One region of the Glutamicibacter bergerei genome, then DNA from elsewhere that is predicted to be linked to it. Evidence: riboswitches for the same ligand, from Rfam matches in the RefSeq annotation. Region 1 holds a riboswitch; each other region holds the start of a gene.
The links. A riboswitch is a leader RNA that binds a small molecule or an ion and turns the genes downstream of it on or off. The one in region 1 is predicted to bind S-adenosylmethionine.

Region 1 (4,812 bases):
CTGCCTTTTGATATTTCCGAACGCGATTTATATACCCCGTATGAACTGTATTCAGGGATCAAAGAAGTGCCCTATGCGCAGGTACCTGACGCGCAGATATACACCTATTCACAATCTAAACCACCGCTGAAATTTGCTACCGACGACACCGCTATGGCTACCACATTGCATGACCACCATATTGGGCAGGCAATGATAAATGCGGTGTACGACGGAGTTTTCGCCAACACCCCGATGATTGGTGTCATGGGTGGGCATGCGGTACAACGAGGAACCCAAGAATTTGCCGATGCCGTTCAGCTTGGGACCACTCTCACGCGTAAGGGTTACTCGATTGTGACCGGTGGGGGCCCCGGTGCGATGGAAGCAGCTAATGCAGGTGCTTGGCTTGCCGATTATGAGCCCCAAGACATCGTTGCCGCCTTGGATATTTTGGCGCAGGCACCCGACGCTATCCGCCATCGCACTATGTGGGCGCGCGCGGCGGTACGAGTGCGTGAGCAATTTCCTAGCAAGAATCATTCGTTGGGCGTGCCCACCTGGTTCTATGGACATGAGCCACCAAACCTCTTTGCCACACATATTGCCAAGTTCTTCACGAATTCCATTCGCGAAGCGATCTTGCTCGAACAATCAAACGGCGGAATCATAGTGTTGCCAGGCGCTGCCGGGACCGTCCAAGAAATATTCCAAGATGCCTGCGAGAACTATTATGCGACCGGTGCGCGCGTCACCCCTATCGTTTTGGTCGGAGAAAAACATTGGCGCGAAGAACTACCGGTCTGGCCACTGCTCCAAGCGCTGGCAGTTGGCCGGGCCATGGAAGACCGAATTGCGTTGGTAGACACCGTGGACGAAGCGGTCGCATTCATTGAAACCATGACCCCGTTGCGTCGCCGCACACGGTTCTAAAAAAGCTTCTGGCCGCAGCCACCTTGGGCGGCGGCCAGATAGGCAGTGAGCGCTACGCTACCGAGGTTCCAAAGAGCAGACCCAGACAGTACGTAACCGCAGCAGCACCCAAACCAATGGCGAGCTGGCGCATGCCACGTTTTACTGGGGAAGCCCCGGAGAGCAAACCAACGATACCTCCGGTGAGAAGCAACGCAATGCCGACCAAGACCACGGCAACAATCACCGCAGGAAGACCGGAGAGTCCAAAGATATAGGGAAGAATTGGGATGACTGCGCCAGAGGCAAAGAACATAAAGGAAGACATGGCCGCTCCCGGAGCCGAACCAAGTTCCTCATGTTCGCGTTCAAGTTCAGCCGAGCGCACTTCCGGGTGGAGCGAGAACGAGGGGTTGCAGTCACAGGTGAACAGACCCATGCGTTCGGCGGCACGGTGCTCTGCATCCTCATCATTCATTCCTCGGGCCTTATAAATCAAGACCAATTCGTTCGCGTCCAAATCTAGATTCTGAGCCGCAGAGAGTGTGACCTGAGTGGGACGTGATGCGGAGAGCAGCTCGCGCTGGGAACGCACCGAGACGAACTCGCCGGCTGCCATGGACAGCGCACCTGCCAGCAAACCGGCAATACCGGAGAAGAGCACAAACGAAGACGCCACCCCGGTAGCGCCAATACCCATAACCAACGCCAAATTTGAAACGAGACCATCGTTGGCTCCGAAAACTGCTGCGCGGAAGTTGCCAGATAGTCGGGTGCGACCCGCGGTTGCCAAGGCCCGAACAACCTCCTCATGGACCTGTTCATCTGCAGCCATTTGCGGGGCCGCATCTTGATCGGTGGCGTAAGGAGAATTTCCTTCGGCGCGCTGGGCTAGCGCCAGGACAAAGACGGAACCAAAATGGCGGGCCATGAAACGCAACATAGTCCGTCGCAACGAGGGGCGGACCGGGCGGGCGTGTTCGCCTAGTTTTGCACGCCAGTAGTTTTCATGGCGTTCTTCGGCTTCCGCCAGTCCGCGCAGAATCTGGTGTTCTTGCCCGGTGCGTTTTACCGCTAGTTCACGGTAAATCGCACCTTCGGCGACTTCGTCGGCCATATATTTACGCCAACGACGTATTTGTACCTTGGTGGGCTGGGGTGTTGAGCTTTGGGTCATCACGGGGATGAGTCTCCTGAGACAGAGTGGATCTAGCGGGCAGGCTAATGATCCGAGGTAGGTTCAACTGTTCAGTTTAGTGAGCGAAGTGAAAGCTGGGAATTTGGCAAGGCTAAATACGTGGGGGATACCGTGATTATGCCCGGTGACGGCGATAAAAACAGAGAGTTCTTCTCGGGACACATCAAAACTGGGGGTTCGTACGGTACGAGTCAGGGATTCGGCCAGCCGTCGAGGATTGGTGACAAAATAACTAACCCAGAGACCATGCAGTGGAAACTGCACTTGACCGGTTTGCAGATCGATAATCGGAAGAACATTGATACTCATGGCAACACGTACCCTCAAGAGAGCTCTTGCCCGCAGCCGGTCGGCGCACGGACCGCTTCTTCATCCGAACCACCCATGAACCTGGGGTTGGTGCGCGGCCAGTCGGAGCTTGGCGCCGCATCTCGTGAAGCAACATTACGATGCTACACCGACCAGCTGCGCCCACGTAGTGCTACGTAATACTAGGTTTACCGGCCCTGCGCTCGCCGAGGACGAACCGCTCAGCGCTCTACTTACGCTGGACTACCTCTTGCGAAAGCTGTTGCAAATGCGAATATTGCTCTTGCCATTGAGCGGAACTGTAACTTGGGAGATTTAGAGCCTGTTCACGAAGGCCGACCTGACCGTCGAGCAGCTCACGAACTATATCAAGCTGTCCGGCGTGCCTGGAGGTCTCCGCGATCATATGCACGATGAGATGTTCTACGGTGCTGTGGCGATGAATGGACCACCAAGGGATGACGGCCGGAGAAGCTAACTCTAAATTATCCAACGCCGCTTCGGCGAAGGCGACGGATTTTCGGTACAGCTCTAGCACGTCTTGAACCGAATAATCTGCCGGAGGCAAAAAATCGATTTGTGAATCCTCACTTTGCAGCAATTCGAGTACATGATCATCGTTAGGGAGTAGCCCCAAGCATTCACCAAAGTAACCATATTCGGTCACAGCTAGGTGGTGCACGATGCCAAGCATATGGGTGCCGGTAGGCGTCATCGGACGGCGGGCCAATTCTTCGCTCAGCGCCTCGCACTTCCAAAGCACGGTGCTACGTGCCTCATTTAAATAGGCGCGAAGCCTTTGGGCGGACGGATCATTGATGGTGTCCATGCGCCGAGTCTAATTTCAGTCGCGTCCAATGGACAGGGCTGAAACGACATTAAGATCGTGAGGTTATCTGAACAGCGACTGCTTAAGTCGGGGCCCGGTTGCATATTGGTAAACTTGCCCAATGTAAGGGTCGGATCAGAATGGTTTGGCCACATCTGTGACCGAGGACCACCAACCCGTGGCGTCTTGGCAACAAAAATGGTGGGAGCTCATGAAAACACTGCCCGTAGAACCCACCGGCGCAGCGATCAATATTGGCGCCCGTTTGCGAGGCGTACGACAAACGCGCCGGCTAACAATCGACCAAGTCGCCGAAATGTCTGGGCTGACTAAAGGTTTCTTGTCTCGGGTCGAACGGGACCTGACAAGCCCATCCGTGTCGACATTGCTCAAGCTCTGCGATGTGTTGGGAATAGAAATTGGCCAACTTTTTTCTGTGCCCGAAACAAAACTAGTCAGGCTTCAAGAAGCACCACGCATTGCCCTAGGTGGTGAGGGAATCACCGAACAACTTGTCACCCCACGCACCGAAACACGTGTGCAAATGATTAGGGCCGAGGTTGCGCCACAGGGTTCGGGTGAAGCCGAACTATATTCGGTGGACTGCAAGGTGGAAGTGCTTCATGTGATTTCTGGCGGATTCACTTTGGTGTTGCCCGAGGACCGTATCGAATTGCACGCAGGAGATACCGTGACTTTTCCGGGCCGCGAGCCACACAGCTGGGAAAATACGACTGATCAGACAGCCGTAGTCACGTGGACTCTCTTACTCTGAATGACAGTGAGCGGTTCGTTCGGGAAAATTTTAGCCACGAGCGGCTGACCGTTTTAGCTAGATAAATTTCAAAGCGTATCCTTGAAATAGTGTCAACAACGTTAATCGACGCCGCTAAATAACCGAAGGGAGCTCCGTGACGGAAAGTGAGCCACGGGCTGAACAGTCGGAACTACGCTCTGCCAATTGGTGGATGTCTGCAATTCTCGGTGTCCTCATTGGTGTGACCATGACGTTGATTCGCACCCAACGTAATTTTTTCATTCTAGGTGCCGCGATTCTTGCCGGCGTAATCTTAGTGTTGGGACTTCGCACTATTTATCGGCGCTCACGCTACCCACAGATGGCTCAGGCTAAAACTTCATGGGTTTATGGGCTTTGGGCCGTGTTGTTGCTGGTGCTTGCTGGCCCGGTACAGCTCATATACGTGGCGGACGAACTCGACGAAATTGCCATCAAGTCGTTAGTTCTCTCGGTGGGTTTCACCCTGGGGTTCCATGAAGTGGACCGGGCCATAGTTGATAGCAGTAAGAAGTCCTTCAAAGCTTAAACGCTAGGCAGTGCTCACTCATAGGGAGGATGCGATGTCCGCCGAGAACCTCGCGATCGGAATCGACATCGGGGGAACTAAAATTGCCGGGGGCATAGTAGATGGTAATGGCCAGATCCTGCGCCGAAGTTTCCGTCCCACTCCGGGGCAGAATGCAGCCTTGACCGAAGATGCTATCGCCGCCGTAGTTAACGAGCTGAGCGATGGTAACCAGCAGCTACCAGTAGGTATCGGAGCCGCCGGGTGGATCAATCGCAGTG
Region 2 (4,812 bases), 320 kb from region 1:
GTAGTCTGCCAGGTCGGCGGTGCTCACATACCCGGCTGGAACCGGGAGCTCGGTGTCTTCAACCTTGGGTGGAGCTTGCACCGTCTGGGATATTTCCTCGGCCATCTCGCCCTGGTAGAACGCTGAGGGGCCCTGCTTGGCAAGTAACCGGTAGGTTTGGGCAAGATCCGGGTTCTTGAAGATGCTGCCAACCTGGGGTGCATCGCCATCGGGCAGGAAAAGTTCGCTCGTCGAGCTGAAGGCAGCGAAGCGTTCCTTGTTATCAAGGGTCTGTTCACGGAAGTTTTCATCGACGACAAAACCGCGTGAGGCCACCTGGGTGGCCGGGCGCAAAACTTTCTTCAAGCTTTGGGAACCCCAATTATCCAATGCACGCTGCCAGGTGGCTAGAGTTCCCGGTACTCCTACCGCCACGCCGCTAGTCACCAGTTCGGGCGTGAAATTGTAGGGTTTGCCGGTTTCCGGGTCGACAAAGGCATCGTGGGGTATTGCTGCCGGTGCTGTCTCGCGGCCGTCAATGGTGCTGATCTTTCCGGTTTTTGAGTCGTAGTACATGAAATAGCCGCCGCCACCGATACCCGCGCTATAAGGTTCGGTCACGCCCAGCGCTGCCGCGGTTGCGACAGCCGCATCAACTGCGTTGCCGCCTTTGCGTAGGATTTCAATGCCGGCGGCGGTCGCTTCGGGGTCCACGGATGAGACAGCGCCGCCGCTGCCTTTGGCTGTTGGAGTTTTGTCGGTTGCCCTGGGATCGGCGTTGGCCGGAAGGGCGGTGAAAGTACCCAGTCCCAGTGCGAGTGCCGCGACGCTGGCAATAGCTCTCGTACATGCTCGTGACATTCTTTGATCTCCTGAAAAGGTGGGGATGAAGTATGCGCCAATTTACGGGAGAAACCCCCGAGACGAGTTCCGTGACACGCGTCACTGTGCAAGCTTGTCCGCAATTTCGCGCAGGTCGGGACATACTTTAACTTAGGTTTCGCCAACACGGCCGGGCGCTCTCGGCGCGAATGCGTAGTCATCAAGTTCATCTGATTCGTCGGTTACTGCCACTATCGGAAACCTTTCTAGCCGGCGAGGGCTTTGCGCTTTCCAAGCTGAGGGCGCGTTGCGTTTGCATGGCCGAAGAGGCCAACGGATCACCCCGCGATCGCCATGAGACTGGCTACCCAAGCTCACGCCAACACGGGAACATTCAAACAATCGCCGAGGTCAACAACTGCGGTGGCCGGACTGCGCTTAGGCTAAGAGCATGAGCAACGAACACGCCGCCGAGATGCCACCGCTAGATCTCGCCTCAGCCGCACAGATGTGGGATGACTACCGGCAAAGCTGCGCCAGCGACCCGGGTGACTACGTGGTGGAATACTTCGGAGACAGCCCTGCGCTGGCCGACTCGTTATTGCGAGAAGTAACCCACGGGCAGAAACATGCCACCTCAAGCCTCGAAAACGAGTACCTTGCCGAGAACGAACCCCTCCCGCAGGTCGGCTCGCACTGGATTGCTTGCGACGGCACCGGGACGCCACAAGTTATCCTGCGGACCAGCGAGGTGACGCTGAGATCATTCGACCAGGTGGATGCCGAATTCGCCTATGCCGAGGGCGAGGACGACCGTAGCTTGGCTAGCTGGCGCCGGGAGCACGAGAAGTTCTGGAAGCGGACGCAGCAAGCAGATTTTGCCAAGCAGTGGGAACCGGCAATCACCAGCATCCCCGGTGAACGCATCGTATGCGAAAGCTTCGAGGTAGTCTGGCCGCGCAAGCAGATTTAAGGCTCATAATTTTCTCTACCTTGCTGTTCAGGATTTTTGCCTTGCGCCCTTGAAGGGGATCATCATGGCGTTTGAATTAAGTTCTTAAGTCAAGATGTACGCCTTGCGCCGTCACTCAGCGAAATATGACGAGTGAGTACCGCATTTATGGCCCGTTTTACTGCTAGCTGAGCACCGATGGTGACTACATGACGCATTTATAACGTCATGGTTGTTCATGGAAGCTGCTCGAGGACAGACTGAAACTGTTCGATTCAGACATCGAATGGTAACCATCCAGAGCGACTGAGAGACCTGGCTCGTAGACGTCGCAGCAACCACCCCGAGAGGGGCCGGTGCTACCGCCAGGACCGATGGAGCGGTCCGTAGATACAACACTGTTCTGCAAGATTCCGTAGCTGCCTCACGCCGCTACATTGCGAGTCTGCAGCTCAAACTTGACTCGGGCTCTGCGCGGCGCCAGCACCAGGGAGAACAAATGCAAACAACTTTCTTCGGGCCCTCAAATGATTGAGATCCGTCAGCTACACAAGCACTACGACACGGCCCAGGGTCGGGTACAGGTCCTCAAAGGAATTGATCTGGAGGTCCAAGCGGGCAGCATCACCGCCGTGGTTGGTCCCTCGGGCGCAGGGAAATCCACGCTGTCCCACTGCATCTCCCTCTTGGAGAAGCCCAGCAGTGGGCAGATCTTGGTCGATGGCAAAGACCTTTCGATCCTCTCAGGCAAGGCCTTGCGTGCCGAACGCCGTGCCATTGGCACGATCTTCCAGAATTCGGCTCTGCTGCGCCGCATGACAGTCGCCGAAAATGTGGCGTTGCCGCTGCGCAACCTCGGAGTAGTCCATCATGAGATGGAACATCGAGTTGCCGAGCTTTTAGAACGAGTCGGGTTGGCCGACCGCGCCAATTCCTATCCGGGCGAACTCTCCGGTGGGCAGCGCCAACGCGTGGGTATAGCTAGGGCTCTGGCCCTGCGCCCGCGACTGCTGCTCTCCGACGAGGCAACCTCGGGCCTCGACCCGGAAGCAACTGCGCAGATCCTCGAACTGCTCGCTTCCTTACGTACCGACCTCGGGCTGGCAATCATCTTGATTACCCACGAGATGGATGTGGTACGTCATATCGCCGACCGCGTGGCACAGCTAGATGGTGGCCGAATCGCCGAATACGGCGAACTGCGCGCACTGGTGGCAAACCCGGAATCGGTAACTGGTTCCAAGCTTTTGCCCTTGCACCCAGACCTGGTGCCAGCCGGTTACGACTTTGCCTTGACCGTCGCTTACCGCGGGACGCAGATTGATCCTTCATGGATTTCCAAATTAGGCAGCGAATATGGTGCCACGGTGGCACTGCTTGGCGGATCCGTAGAAGCCCACCAAGAAGGCACGCTGGGCCGCGTTGAAATAGGGCTATCTGGTATCGGCGAAGCACGAGCCATCGAGGTACTCGACGGTTGGGGACTACACGCCACCGCCCATTCGCAGGCGTTGCGCACAGACAAGATCAATGGTGAAACACGAATCGAGGTGACGGTATGAGTCTTCCAACCGAAAGCGTCACTGTGGGTACAGATACCCCGTGGAGTGAGCTGGGTTCCCTGATGCTCCCTGCCTACGCAGAGACCTGGGCCATGGTAGGAATCGTGATGGTCTTAGTGATCATTTTTGGCGGCATCATGGGACTGGCTCTGTTCAACACCGACAGGCGAGGCCTCTTCCCGCACACGCAGAGCCATGCCACATTGAGCTGGATCGTGAATATGGGCCGCTCGCTGCCCTTCCTAGTCTTGATGGCTGCCATTATTCCTTTCACCAAATGGATCACGGGAACTACCATCGGCATCTGGGCTGCCATTGTACCCATGACTATTGCGGGTATTCCATTCTTCGCCCGTTTAGTACAAAACGCGTTGAACGACCTGCCCAAGGAAAACCTTGCAGTCGGTTTGGTGACCGGTGGATCCCCGTTGCAAATCATTGGCTCCACTCAAGTACGCGAGGCGTTGCCAGCACTTGCCTCAGCGATCACACTGAACACCATCTCCATGGTCGAGTACTCGGCGATCGCCGGAACTATCGGAGCCGGTGGTATCGGATATCTTGCGGTGACCTACGGATACCAGCGTTTTGATATGAACGTCATGATTGCGACCATCCTCGCACTGATCGTGACCGTGCAAATAGTCCAATTCCTCGGCGACCGTATCGCCCGTGCGCTGGCACGCCCCTAAGCGCCCTCAAACAAACGAGAAGATCATGACAACTTCACCCAATGGCCACGTTCACGGCTTCACCCTTCGCAAAAACACCGCCAAGTTGCCCTGGACCATCGCCGCTTGCGCGACCATCGTGGCACTCGTACTTGGCGCACTTTTAGTACAGCAACGATCTACGCCCGCACTCGCAGCCAATCAGCCAAGCAAGACAAAGTTCAAGGTCCACTACGAACCAGCGATGGCCGGGGAAGAGCAGATACTGAAATACGTCGCCGAGAACATTGCACCGGACTACGGAATTGAAATTGAAGCCGTTGGGTTGCAGGATTCGATCCAGGCCAACCGCGCCGTGGCCGAGGGGCAATTCGATGCGACCATTTTTGAACACGAGTGGTACATGAAACAGTCTGCAGAGGCCGCCGGTGTTGATCTCACCGCAACCGTAGAGCTCTATCAGTGGGGCTTCGGGTTGTACTCCAGCCGGTATGGCTCGGTCGAGGAACTGCCCAAGGGGGCGACACTGCTACTTCCCAATGACGTCGCGAACCAGGGCCAGGCGCTCTGGCTGCTCGAACGCGAAGGTCTGCTCGGCCTGAACCCAGACATCGAACCACGCACTGCCAAAATGGCTGACGTGGTAGACAATCCGCATGAATTCAAGCTGAAGGAAGCGGAGCTGATGACCATGCCACGCATGCTTGACGACGTGGATGTCGCGATTGGTTATGTCTCACAGTTTGATGCCGGAAAAGTGGGTCGAGATAAAGGACTCCTGTTCCCTGAACCACCGAGGACTTTCGCCTCAAAGCTAATTTTTGGT
Region 3 (4,812 bases), 1.3 Mb from region 1:
CGTCGAGCTGCTCGGCAACGCGGGCCAATGCCTTGGCTGGATCTCCAGCGACGCTGCGAGCTTCCCAATGCACGTTGTGGCCTTCGAAGGACGCGGTGAGTTGCGCGGCTAGCTCTGGCGGAAAATCCTGTGGGATCTGTTCTTCGCCGTCGAAGGTGGTGTCGGCGATGATTTCTCCGGTGGGTAGCCGCTCGGTGACAAATCGTCCGGAATCTACGTAAATGCACATGATTTTTGTGTCCGTGGGCGCTGCCAGTCCAATGACGGCTTCTAGCACCGAAGGCGACTGTCCAGGCTCAACACCAACGAGTAAAATACGCTCGGTCATCTGTACTCCCACTGATCAGGCCGAGTTGATCTTCGGCTTCACTCACGACTAATTTTCGTCGTTAAACCCATTATGACAGGGAGTTTCTGCGTTGTCTGCAACATTCTAGAAACGTCTTGAGCTCCCTTACTGGCCTAGGCTAAACCGGCTGGAAGGCACGCTGTTGGGGTCCCGCAAGTTATCCGGAACCCAAACATGCTCGCGCTCGAAGTTAGCCGTGATGATGCCGCGAGTGTGAATGCTTGTGCTGATACCGGTCGTGATGCGCCAATTTTTTCAGGTTAATGTGGCGCTTGACCGCTGGGTAGTACCCGTTGAGATAACCGGTGGTGGTTGGGTGCAAGTTGAACGGGTCTTCAAGGTTAGCCAGATTAAAACTGATCCAGGATTGGGTGGCACCCACCCCATGGTTCATAAACGCTCCGGTCACCGAAACGAAGGAGCTATCCGTGCCTTTGGTGGCAGCCTTGATAGTTCGATTAAGCGTGTCCCCTAACTTATTCAGTGCCCGTGCGTTCTTGGCCGTGATCAATGGCTGGTCGCCGTGAGAACTGGTGAACAACCGCGGATAGCCCAGCACGAGGATCTTTGCGCCGGTGGCCGCATCGATCTGTTTGAGTGTGGATCGCACATCCGCACGCAGTGCCGGCATGGACGCGTAGCCGAGTTTCAGCATCCCCTGGCATTTCTCTGCGGTGCTCCCACCGGCACAGGCTGCGACGGTTTCACCCCACTGCAAATTATTTCCACCCAAGGTGAGGGTAACCAGATCTGCTTCCGCCAGTTGTGGAGCTACCCCGGCCGCGACCTGAGCAATCTGTGCAGTGTTAAAGCCTGTGCAGGCCGCATCGGCGGTGAGTTTGACGCCAGGTAACTGATCGATATTGGTTACGTGTGACGGGCCGGTGGTTTGCAGACAACCGTCGAAGGGACCGGGCTTAATAGATCCCGAGCCAAAGCCGGCAGAATACGAATCACCCAAATTTACGTAGTTGATCACCACGGTACTATTGCTTCGCGTGGTTGGTGCAAGTGCCGTGGCCGGTGCCATGCCTGCCAACAGAAGGCCGGCACTGGCGATGCCGGCGGCGATAAGCGTCAATAATCTGGACTTCTTGATGCCGTTCATTGGATTGTCCCCTGTTTACAGCGTGCGCTGTGTCTGGAACACCGCGCAAATTGCCCGTACTGCCGGGCCACCATCATAGGATTACGACTTTGACGGCAAATTCCCGAAGCCCTTGATCCCCACGATCTAGGGCTACCACCGGGCAAAATACGGCACCGGATGACGCACACGCAACCAGGTTGAGCCCTGTGTCTACGTTTGCCATATTCTACGCCGAACATTCATGCCGGTGAAGGTCAATGCAGAGTTCTATGTATGCGACAAATATTGGTCAAGCTAAAGTGTCGGTGCACTGGTTTATGCTGTTTATCAGGTTCAAGAGCCGTAGTCCTAAGTACCTGGCTGACTACGCGGCAACCCTCCTCCATCAGTGGGGTGCCCCAGGGGAAGAACCGGTCCGCGGTGAATATCCGAGGACAAGTTGATGAAAGGAACCACCATGTCTCATTCCGAGCTAATTGACGCGTATGGGTTGCCACAAACCGAGCTGGCAGCCAAAAATTCTAGGCTGGCCTGGGAACGCCGGTGGACCGCGGTGCTACTAGAGCACAACTACACTCCGGCGGGGCTCTACGATAATAAGTTTTCCCAGTTTATGGGCTTGAACAGTGTCAGTCGCGGACTGCTTCACGGGACCTCTGCATTGCGTCCTGAGCTCTGGCGCGACTATGCGCAGCGGTGGGAAAAAGTTGGGGTGAACCCCGAATTATTTGCCTTGATTCTTTCGCTGCTACCGGACGCAGTGGACACCGCCTTGCGAGCTGCGTCGGATCTGACCGCTGAGTTCGCGCTGCATGACCGGTTGCGCACTCTAAATATCGATGGCGGGCTGTGGGGTTCTGACAGCCAACAGCTGATCCCCGAACAGTGGGCCGACTTTCCATATCTGGTTCAGAAGGTCGGTCCAACCCGAGCCTTGAGGTGTTTCCTCAGCGCCGGCCGCGACCAGTAATCACGCGGCCAGTAACAACTAAGTAGGGCGTTAACCCCAACACTTGATGCCCGGCACTTGGCGCCGGGCATCAAATTTTGAACAGTATTTAGCGCAGCACCACGGTGCGGTTGCCCCAGAGGAACACCCGTCCCTCACAGTGCCACTTCACCGCATTGGACAGCGCCTTGGCCTCGGTATCGCGCCCGGCGATCACCAAGTCCTCGGCGGTGTAGGTGTGGTCCACCTCTTGGACCTGCTGGGCGATAATCGGCCCCTCATCGAGATCTGCGTTCACATAGTGCGCCGTAGCTCCCACGGTCTTCACCCCGCGGTCCCAGGCCTGGTGGTACGGCTTGGCTCCTTTAAAGGAAGGCAGGAAGGAGTGGTGGATATTAATGGTGCGTCCCGAAAGCTTGGTGGATAGCTTATCGGAGAAGATCTGCATATAGCGCGCGAGCACCACCAGTTCGGTGCCGGTCCTCTCGATGATCTCTTCCAGCTTCGCTTCGGCGGCAGGCTTGGTGTCCTTGGTGACCGGGATGTGGTGGAAGGGGACCTTGTGCCATTCCACCAGCGAACGGTGATCAGGGTGGTTAGAGACCACACCAACAATGTCGATAGGCAGCGAGCCGGTGTGCGCACGGTGCAACAGGTCGTTGAGGCAGTGCTCAAATTTAGAGACCATGATGAGCACTTTGGTGCGTTGTCCGCGCTCACGAAGCTGCCAATCCATCTGGCGCTCGGCGGCGATTGGCGCAAATTCTTCGCGCATCTTTTCCAGCAGGCCAGGGACGTCATCCCCGGAGAAGTCCACACGCATGAAGAGGCGTTGGGAGGACATATCGTCATACTGTTTCAGTTCAACGATGGTGCGTTCGTGTTCTACTAAAAAGCCGGTGACATCGTGTGCGATGCCCATGCCCTCTGGGCACTGCAACGTCAGTATGTGTCGGATCTGGTCGCCCATCAAGGTCCTTCCGTGGTTCGTCTTTGAAACCTAGTGCAGGCAACTATTGGGTCGGTCCAGTTTGGACCGACCCAACGGTTGCAGCCATTCTCCCAAGCGAACTTGGTAGGTGGTGATCGTTCTGTGGCTAGATTACCGGTTCCGAAGCAAACTCGTTCATTGCGTCGACCAACCAATGCACCACATGCTCGGTGAATGAGGCGCGTGGCATCAGGTACCAACCATTTTCGGTGGTGCGCCAGAGCAGGATGGGCACGTTAGCCAGCGTGGTGGTGATCGCCTGGTTGACCGCAAAACTGCGTGGATGCAGGTCTGCCGGGCAACTCTTGCGAAGCACCAAGGATGCTGCCTGACCGGTGAGCTCGAGCACCGTACGGTTTGCCGACAGGTCGGTGACTTGGCCTTCATGCTCAGCCAAGGCAGCTTCCAAGGTGGGGCTCAGATCTTCACCGGCGGCGTTGAAGACCGAAAATTCGTCCGGCCCCAACCAGAGCACCGCGGTGCCTGACACGTCTCCGGACACTTGACCGACCTGTTGCGGCAAGCCCACACCGGTAGCCTGTGCCAGAGCTTGATGGCCGGCGCTCCCCGGAACCGCACGCAGCGAGATCTGGGTGGAGAAAGCAATCTCGCGTAATGCGACGGCGCGTTGCCCGGTGACGGTGGCCGCGGCCATGAGCTGATCGAGGTGCGCTGCCGGTGAGCGGCGTAGCTCGGTGGTTGATTCGATAACACTGTGCTTAGCCATCTCGGCGGCTGCCTTCCGGATCGTAGAGGACGGTTTCTGAAACCACCACGTCGACCAGCTGGCCGCCGTATGGGGTTTTGAGCACTTCGCCGATGCGATTGCGCCCGTTCTTGATTAGCGCCAGGCCAAAGGTGCGGCCCAGTGCCGGGGAGTTGTAGGAGCTGGTGACCCAGCCTTCCATTGGGGTGATCCCGTTGTCGCTTAATGCGTCGGCAGTGACCAGTGCAGCACCTTCTGGAAGGCGCAGGCTCTTATCCACCGGCAACACGGAGACCAACTGCTTACGGTCCTCGCGCTGGTTATCTTCGCGGCTAAAGGAACGCTTGCCCACGAAATCTTTCACCTTGGAAACAACCCATTCCATGCCTGCATCCTGGGGGGTCACCGTGCCGTCGGTATCTTGCCCGACGATGATGAAGCCCTTCTCGGCGCGTAGCACGTGCATGGTTTCGGTGCCGTACGGGGTGATGTTGTACTCCTGGCCGGCGTCGAATACCGCTTCCCAGGTGCGCAACCCGTACCAGCTCGGTACCGCAATTTCGAAGGCCAGCTCGCCGGAGAAGGAAATCCGGCTGATCCGGGCAGGGGTGCCGTTCTCCAAGAGCGTGTCCTCAAAGGCCATGAATTTGAATGCCTCGTTGGAGACGTCCAGTTGCGGCGCCAGCTTAGCGATCACCGCACGGGACTTCGGGCCAACCACCGCGAC
Region 4 (4,812 bases), 330 kb from region 1:
TCGGGTAGAGGATGTATTGGCAAAGAAACCTGCAACTGCATGGCCCGCCCGGGAGGCCTGTTGGGTTATTGGAGAACCGCAGCTGGTGAGGAAAAGGACACAGCAAAGTACGGAAATAACCGCGTTGACGCGGGAACGGGAAGGCATGTATTTACCATTTCGCCTTCACCGGCTGAAATCAATTCGACCATCCGATAGGCAGGAAAAATCGGCTGAATCGTTATGTAAAACGTGATTTCACACCCTAGCATCATGTGATGTTTCAGGCCGGGGGATTGGAATGGTGAGGATGCAAGCTCAAATGGCCGGAGCCTGTGGTGAGGTCACCATAGGCTCCGGCGAGAATGAAAAGATGCAGAACTTTATGCCAGTAGCTGGCGCTTAGAGGAGATCACTCCGGTGTTGAACCCGGCAAGACGCAATCCACCATGGAAGCGGGCATGCTCAATCTTGACGCAGCGGTCCATGACCACATTCATCCCGGCAGCCTCGGCGCGCGCGGCAACCTCCTCGTGCCACGAACCAAGCTGCAACCATAGGGTTTTCGCGCCCACGGCCAGCGCTTCATCTAGCACGGTGGGAAGGTCATCATGTTTACGGAAAACCTCGACCAGATCAGGGGTCTCCGGCAGATCAGCCAATGACTTGTAGACCGGCTGCCCGAGAATCTCGTCCAGCACGGGGTTGATGAAATATACCTTGTACTTCGAGGAAGACAAGAGATAAGTGGCAACAAAGTAGCTGGCGCGGGATGGCTTATTTGAGGCACCAACGATAGCAATAGACTTTGTTTCATGCAGAATATTCAGGCGCTCTGCGGCGCCAGGGCCCTGCCAAGTACGTTGCTGAGTGCTCATTAGTTTGCTCCCTTCGAAGCTGCTGGCACGGCGCAGGCAGCGCCGTCATAGGTGGGAGCCTCATCCAGCTTGGCTGCGATTTTCTGGGAAGCAGTCAGTGCCTGATCTAGATCCCAGAGAATATCTTCAACATCTTCCAAACCGACGGAGAGACGGATCAGATCTTCAGGAACTCCTGCGGCAACCATCTGTTCGGCGTTCAGTTGCTGGTGGGTGGTAGACCCAGGATGTAGTACCAAGGTGCGAGCATCACCAATATTGGCCAAGTGGCTTGCCAGCTGCAAAGCTTCGATGAACTTGGTGCCAGCCTCGCGTCCACCCTTTACTCCGAAACTGAAGACCGAACCAACGCCCATTGGCAGTAACTCGGCGGCACGGGCATATTGTGGGTGGGATTCGAGACCCGCGTAATTGACGTAGGTGACGCGGTCATCGGCTTCGAGCCACGCGGCGACCTGCTTCGCATTGGTCAGGTGGTTATCCATGCGCTGTGGCAGGGTTTCCAAGCCCTGCAACAACTGGAATGCAGACTGCGCAGGCAGGGAGGGGCCAAAGTCTCGTAGCTGTTCGCTACGCAATTTGGTCAGGAATCCGTATTCGCCGAAGTTATCCCACCAAGACACGTTGCCGTAGCTTGGTACGGGTTCAGTCATGGTGGGGAACTTGCCGTTGCCCCAGTTGAACGTGCCAGCCTCGATGACTACACCGCCCAAGGTGGTGCCGTGCCCTCCGATGAACTTGGTGGCTGAGTGGATCACGATGTCCGCGCCATGTTCAATGGGGCGCAACAGATACGGCGGGGTCAGCGTCGAGTCAACCACCAGCGGGATGTTGTGGCGGTGGGCGACCTCTGCCAGACCCTTGAGGTCAGCGATGTCGCCCGAAGGGTTTGCCACGATCTCGGTGTAAACGGCCTTGGTGTTCTCTTGGATTGCTGCTTCAAAATCTGCGGCGTCATTAGAATCGATGAAGGTAGTCTCGATCCCGAAACGGCGCAAGGACACGTCCAGCTGGGTGATGGTGCCTCCATAGAGTTTGGAGGAAGCAACAATGTGGTCCCCGGCCTGAGCCAGTGCCGCGAAGGTGACGAACTCAGCTGCCATGCCTGAGGCGGTAGCTACCGCACCGATGCCGCCTTCGAGTGACGCCATGCGCTCCTCGAAAGCTGCCACCGTGGGGTTACCAATGCGCGAATAAATGTTCCCGTACTTTTGCAGTGCGAAGAGATTAGCCGCGTCATCGGTGTCTTTAAAAACAAATGAAGTGCTCTGGTAGATCGGCACGGCGCGTGCGCCGTGCTCCGCGTCGGGTGTGCCGCCGGCGTGTAGAGCGCGGGTGCGAAATCCAAACTTGTGGTCAGCCATGGTGGCGTACGACTCCTTGTCGATTGATGCTTCGGCAGGAATCCCGGATCAATGTCGCTTAACCCCTGGAATTCAGTGGAAAGCAGCTCCATCGGTTCTGGCGGTAGCACCTAGTCCACCGGCTGTGGCAGGTTGCTGCGGCGTCATCAAACCAGATCTCTCGGCCGCTCGGGATGGTTAGTAACAGTCTGTCAATATGTCCTTGAATGACCCAACTATGAGTCCTAAAGTTTCGGTTCTTGAAGGAGGAATCCGATTCGGGCGTGGTTCAGGGGTTAGCTTATGCTCGAGCTATGGATACAGCGTTAGCTTTGGTCAGGCATGGGCAGACCGATTGGAACCTTGCCGGGCGCATGCAAGGACGTACCGATATCGATTTGAATGACACCGGTCGAGCGCAAGCGCGGGAGCTTGGTAGGGAACTGAACGGCCAGAATTGGGATCTGGTTGTCGCTTCTCCGCTGTCGCGGGCTCAAGAAACAGCCTTGCTGATCGCAGCAGAACTTGACGTTGAACATGCAGCGCCGGTGGCGGACGTGATTGAGCGAGGTTTTGGCCCACTTGAAGGCCGGATTATGGCTGAAGTCAGCGAAGCCGAAGCAGCGACGCTTGCTGCTGAGACTGAAGACAGAGAAACCGTCTTACACCGCATGCTTGGTGCCTTGTCTGTTTTAGTGCAGGAAAACCCTGGACGAAAGATCTTGGTCATTAGTCATGGAGCTGCCATGCGGATTGTGCGTGACGCGCTCGCCGGGGTACGTATCCACGACGGCGTGACTAACGGGGAGCTACTGAAAATTGATCTTGAGCGGATGCATGAACTGCGCGAAGAACTAGGCCTCGTCACCGCTCACTAAAATGCAACGACGTAAAAAGTTTTTGAAATAGTTAGCTCACGCACCTCACATAATGGCCACACGGTACGTTTACCTAGTGACAGCCGCCAACGAGGAGCCACATGAAGCAACCATTCGAACGGGTCGTGCAGACCCATGGGCTCAGTGTCCTGCGAGTGTGCCGCGCGCTACTCGATGAGCATCGCGCTCAAGATGCTTGGTCCGAAACCTTCCTCTCGGCGCTCAAGGCCTATCCGCAGTTAGACCAGGAAGCCAATGTGCAGGCCTGGCTGGTACGCATTGCCCACCGCAAAGCAATCGACGAACTGCGCAAGCATCGCCCCGAAACCGTGCAAGCCGAGGTCGAAAATGGCGACGGCGTCCATGCTTCAACTCCGGCACAGAACCTTGAAAATCTGGAACTTTGGCAAGTGGTCAAAACGCTGCCAGAAAAACAACGGCTAGTAATCGCCTACAGGTATCTTGGCGGATTAAGTTATGCGCAAATTGCCGAGGTGCTGTCGGGTACGCCGGAAGCCGCCCGGAGAGCTGCGGCCGACGGCATCAAAAACTTACGAAGCAAGCTGAATGAGGCACAAACCCCGGGAGCCAAAAGATGAATATTGACAAGGTGAATTCCGGCCCCACCACCGAGGAAACAACAATGCTGGCCCAACTGCATTCGCGTCTGGAAACAGAAGCTGATAAGTCACAGCTGACCGACATTTCCTACCGTGTGTTTGATACGCCGATTGGAAAACTGCTGCTGGCGAGCACCGAGGCCGGACTGGTCAGAGTTGCTTTTGAAAGCGAAGGCTATGACCATATCCTTGAAAGTCTTGCGACTAAGGTGAGCCCACGAATCCTTCAAGCACCTGCGAAACTCGATGGGGTAGCGCGTCAGCTCGATGAATACTTTGCTGGCACACGGCACGAATTCCAGCTCCCGCTGGATCTAAGACTATCTACAGAATTTCGCCGAACCGTGCAATTAGAACTGGGACAGATCGGCTACGGGCAGACCCTGAGCTACGCACAGGTGGCAGCGAAGATTGGTAAACCAAAAGCAGTACGCGCGGTGGGCACCGCCTGCGCGACCAATCCACTACCGATTGTCTTGCCATGCCACAGAGTCCTGCGCACCGATGGTGCGCTCGGCGGATACCTTGGCGGATTACCCACCAAGCTGCAGCTACTAGAACTTGAAAACCCGCAACGACAGACGCAGTCGGACCCAGTGCTGTTTTAAGTTGTAGAAACACATAGATGTGGCTGTCACCCCATGGGGGTGACAGCCACAACTATGAGCGAAGAAACTACTTACTTAAGCAGGTCGAACCGGTCAGCATCCATGAGCTTGGCCCAGGCTGCGGCGAAGTCCGTAGCAAATGTCTCCTTCGCATCATCCGCGGCGTAAACCTCGGCCAATGCACGTAGCTCGGAGTTTGAGCCGAAGACCAAGTCCACACGGCTACCAACCCAGCGGCCGTCGGTGGTTGCATAGGTCTTCTCTTCGGCGTCAGGGGTCCACTCAAGGCCCAATTCCATCAGGTTCGCGAAGAAGTCATTGGTCAATGCGCCCGGGGTGTCGGTGAAGACACCGTGGTTCGAACCATCCCAGTTGTTGCCTAATACACGTAGACCACCGAGCAATACGGTCATCTCCGGTGCGTTGAGGCCCAATAGGTTAGCGCGGTCAATGAGCAGGTATTCCGGAGGCAAATTCAAGAACTCGGAATCGTAGTTGCGGAAACC

Region 2: it holds a riboswitch for S-adenosylmethionine, as region 1 does, so the genes downstream of both, ACX5K5_RS01355 (methionine ABC transporter ATP-binding protein) here and ACX5K5_RS02815 (hypothetical protein) in region 1, are expected to answer to the same signal.
Region 3: it holds a riboswitch for S-adenosylmethionine, as region 1 does, so the genes downstream of both, ACX5K5_RS13415 (hypothetical protein) here and ACX5K5_RS02815 (hypothetical protein) in region 1, are expected to answer to the same signal.
Region 4: it holds a riboswitch for S-adenosylmethionine, as region 1 does, so the genes downstream of both, ACX5K5_RS01290 (O-acetylhomoserine aminocarboxypropyltransferase/cysteine synthase family protein) here and ACX5K5_RS02815 (hypothetical protein) in region 1, are expected to answer to the same signal.

The regions. Positions count from the first base shown of each region.
Region 1 is NZ_CM137131.1:599,502-604,313, forward strand. It holds gene ACX5K5_RS02805 (LOG family protein) at 1-912, shown strand, start outside; gene ACX5K5_RS02810 (VIT1/CCC1 transporter family protein) at 965-2,068, opposite strand; gene ACX5K5_RS02815 (hypothetical protein) at 2,132-2,398, opposite strand; SAM riboswitch class IV at 2,416-2,528, opposite strand; gene ACX5K5_RS02820 (DinB family protein) at 2,628-3,227, opposite strand; gene ACX5K5_RS02825 (helix-turn-helix domain-containing protein) at 3,439-4,002, shown strand; gene ACX5K5_RS02830 (hypothetical protein) at 4,139-4,552, shown strand; gene ACX5K5_RS02835 (ROK family protein) at 4,587-4,812, shown strand, end outside.
Region 2 is NZ_CM137131.1:284,136-288,947, forward strand. It holds gene ggt (gamma-glutamyltransferase) at 1-840, opposite strand, end outside; gene ACX5K5_RS01350 (ASCH domain-containing protein) at 1,253-1,774, shown strand; SAM riboswitch class I at 2,044-2,134, shown strand; gene ACX5K5_RS01355 (methionine ABC transporter ATP-binding protein) at 2,281-3,315, shown strand; gene ACX5K5_RS01360 (methionine ABC transporter permease) at 3,312-4,007, shown strand; gene ACX5K5_RS01365 (MetQ/NlpA family ABC transporter substrate-binding protein) at 4,033-4,812, shown strand, end outside.
Region 3 is NZ_CM137131.1:2,888,263-2,893,074, forward strand. It holds gene ACX5K5_RS13405 (universal stress protein) at 1-328, opposite strand, end outside; gene ACX5K5_RS13410 (GDSL-type esterase/lipase family protein) at 540-1,457, opposite strand; SAM riboswitch class IV at 1,771-1,886, shown strand; gene ACX5K5_RS13415 (hypothetical protein) at 1,897-2,409, shown strand; gene purU (formyltetrahydrofolate deformylase) at 2,498-3,358, opposite strand; gene soxG (sarcosine oxidase subunit gamma family protein) at 3,486-4,106, opposite strand; gene ACX5K5_RS13430 (sarcosine oxidase subunit alpha family protein) at 4,099-4,812, opposite strand, start outside.
Region 4 is NZ_CM137131.1:268,109-272,920, forward strand. It holds gene ACX5K5_RS01285 (CoA-binding protein) at 363-857, opposite strand; gene ACX5K5_RS01290 (O-acetylhomoserine aminocarboxypropyltransferase/cysteine synthase family protein) at 857-2,221, opposite strand; SAM riboswitch class I at 2,307-2,401, opposite strand; gene ACX5K5_RS01295 (histidine phosphatase family protein) at 2,461-3,078, shown strand; gene ACX5K5_RS01300 (RNA polymerase sigma factor) at 3,180-3,677, shown strand; gene ACX5K5_RS01305 (methylated-DNA--[protein]-cysteine S-methyltransferase) at 3,674-4,306, shown strand; gene katG (catalase/peroxidase HPI) at 4,378-4,812, opposite strand, start outside.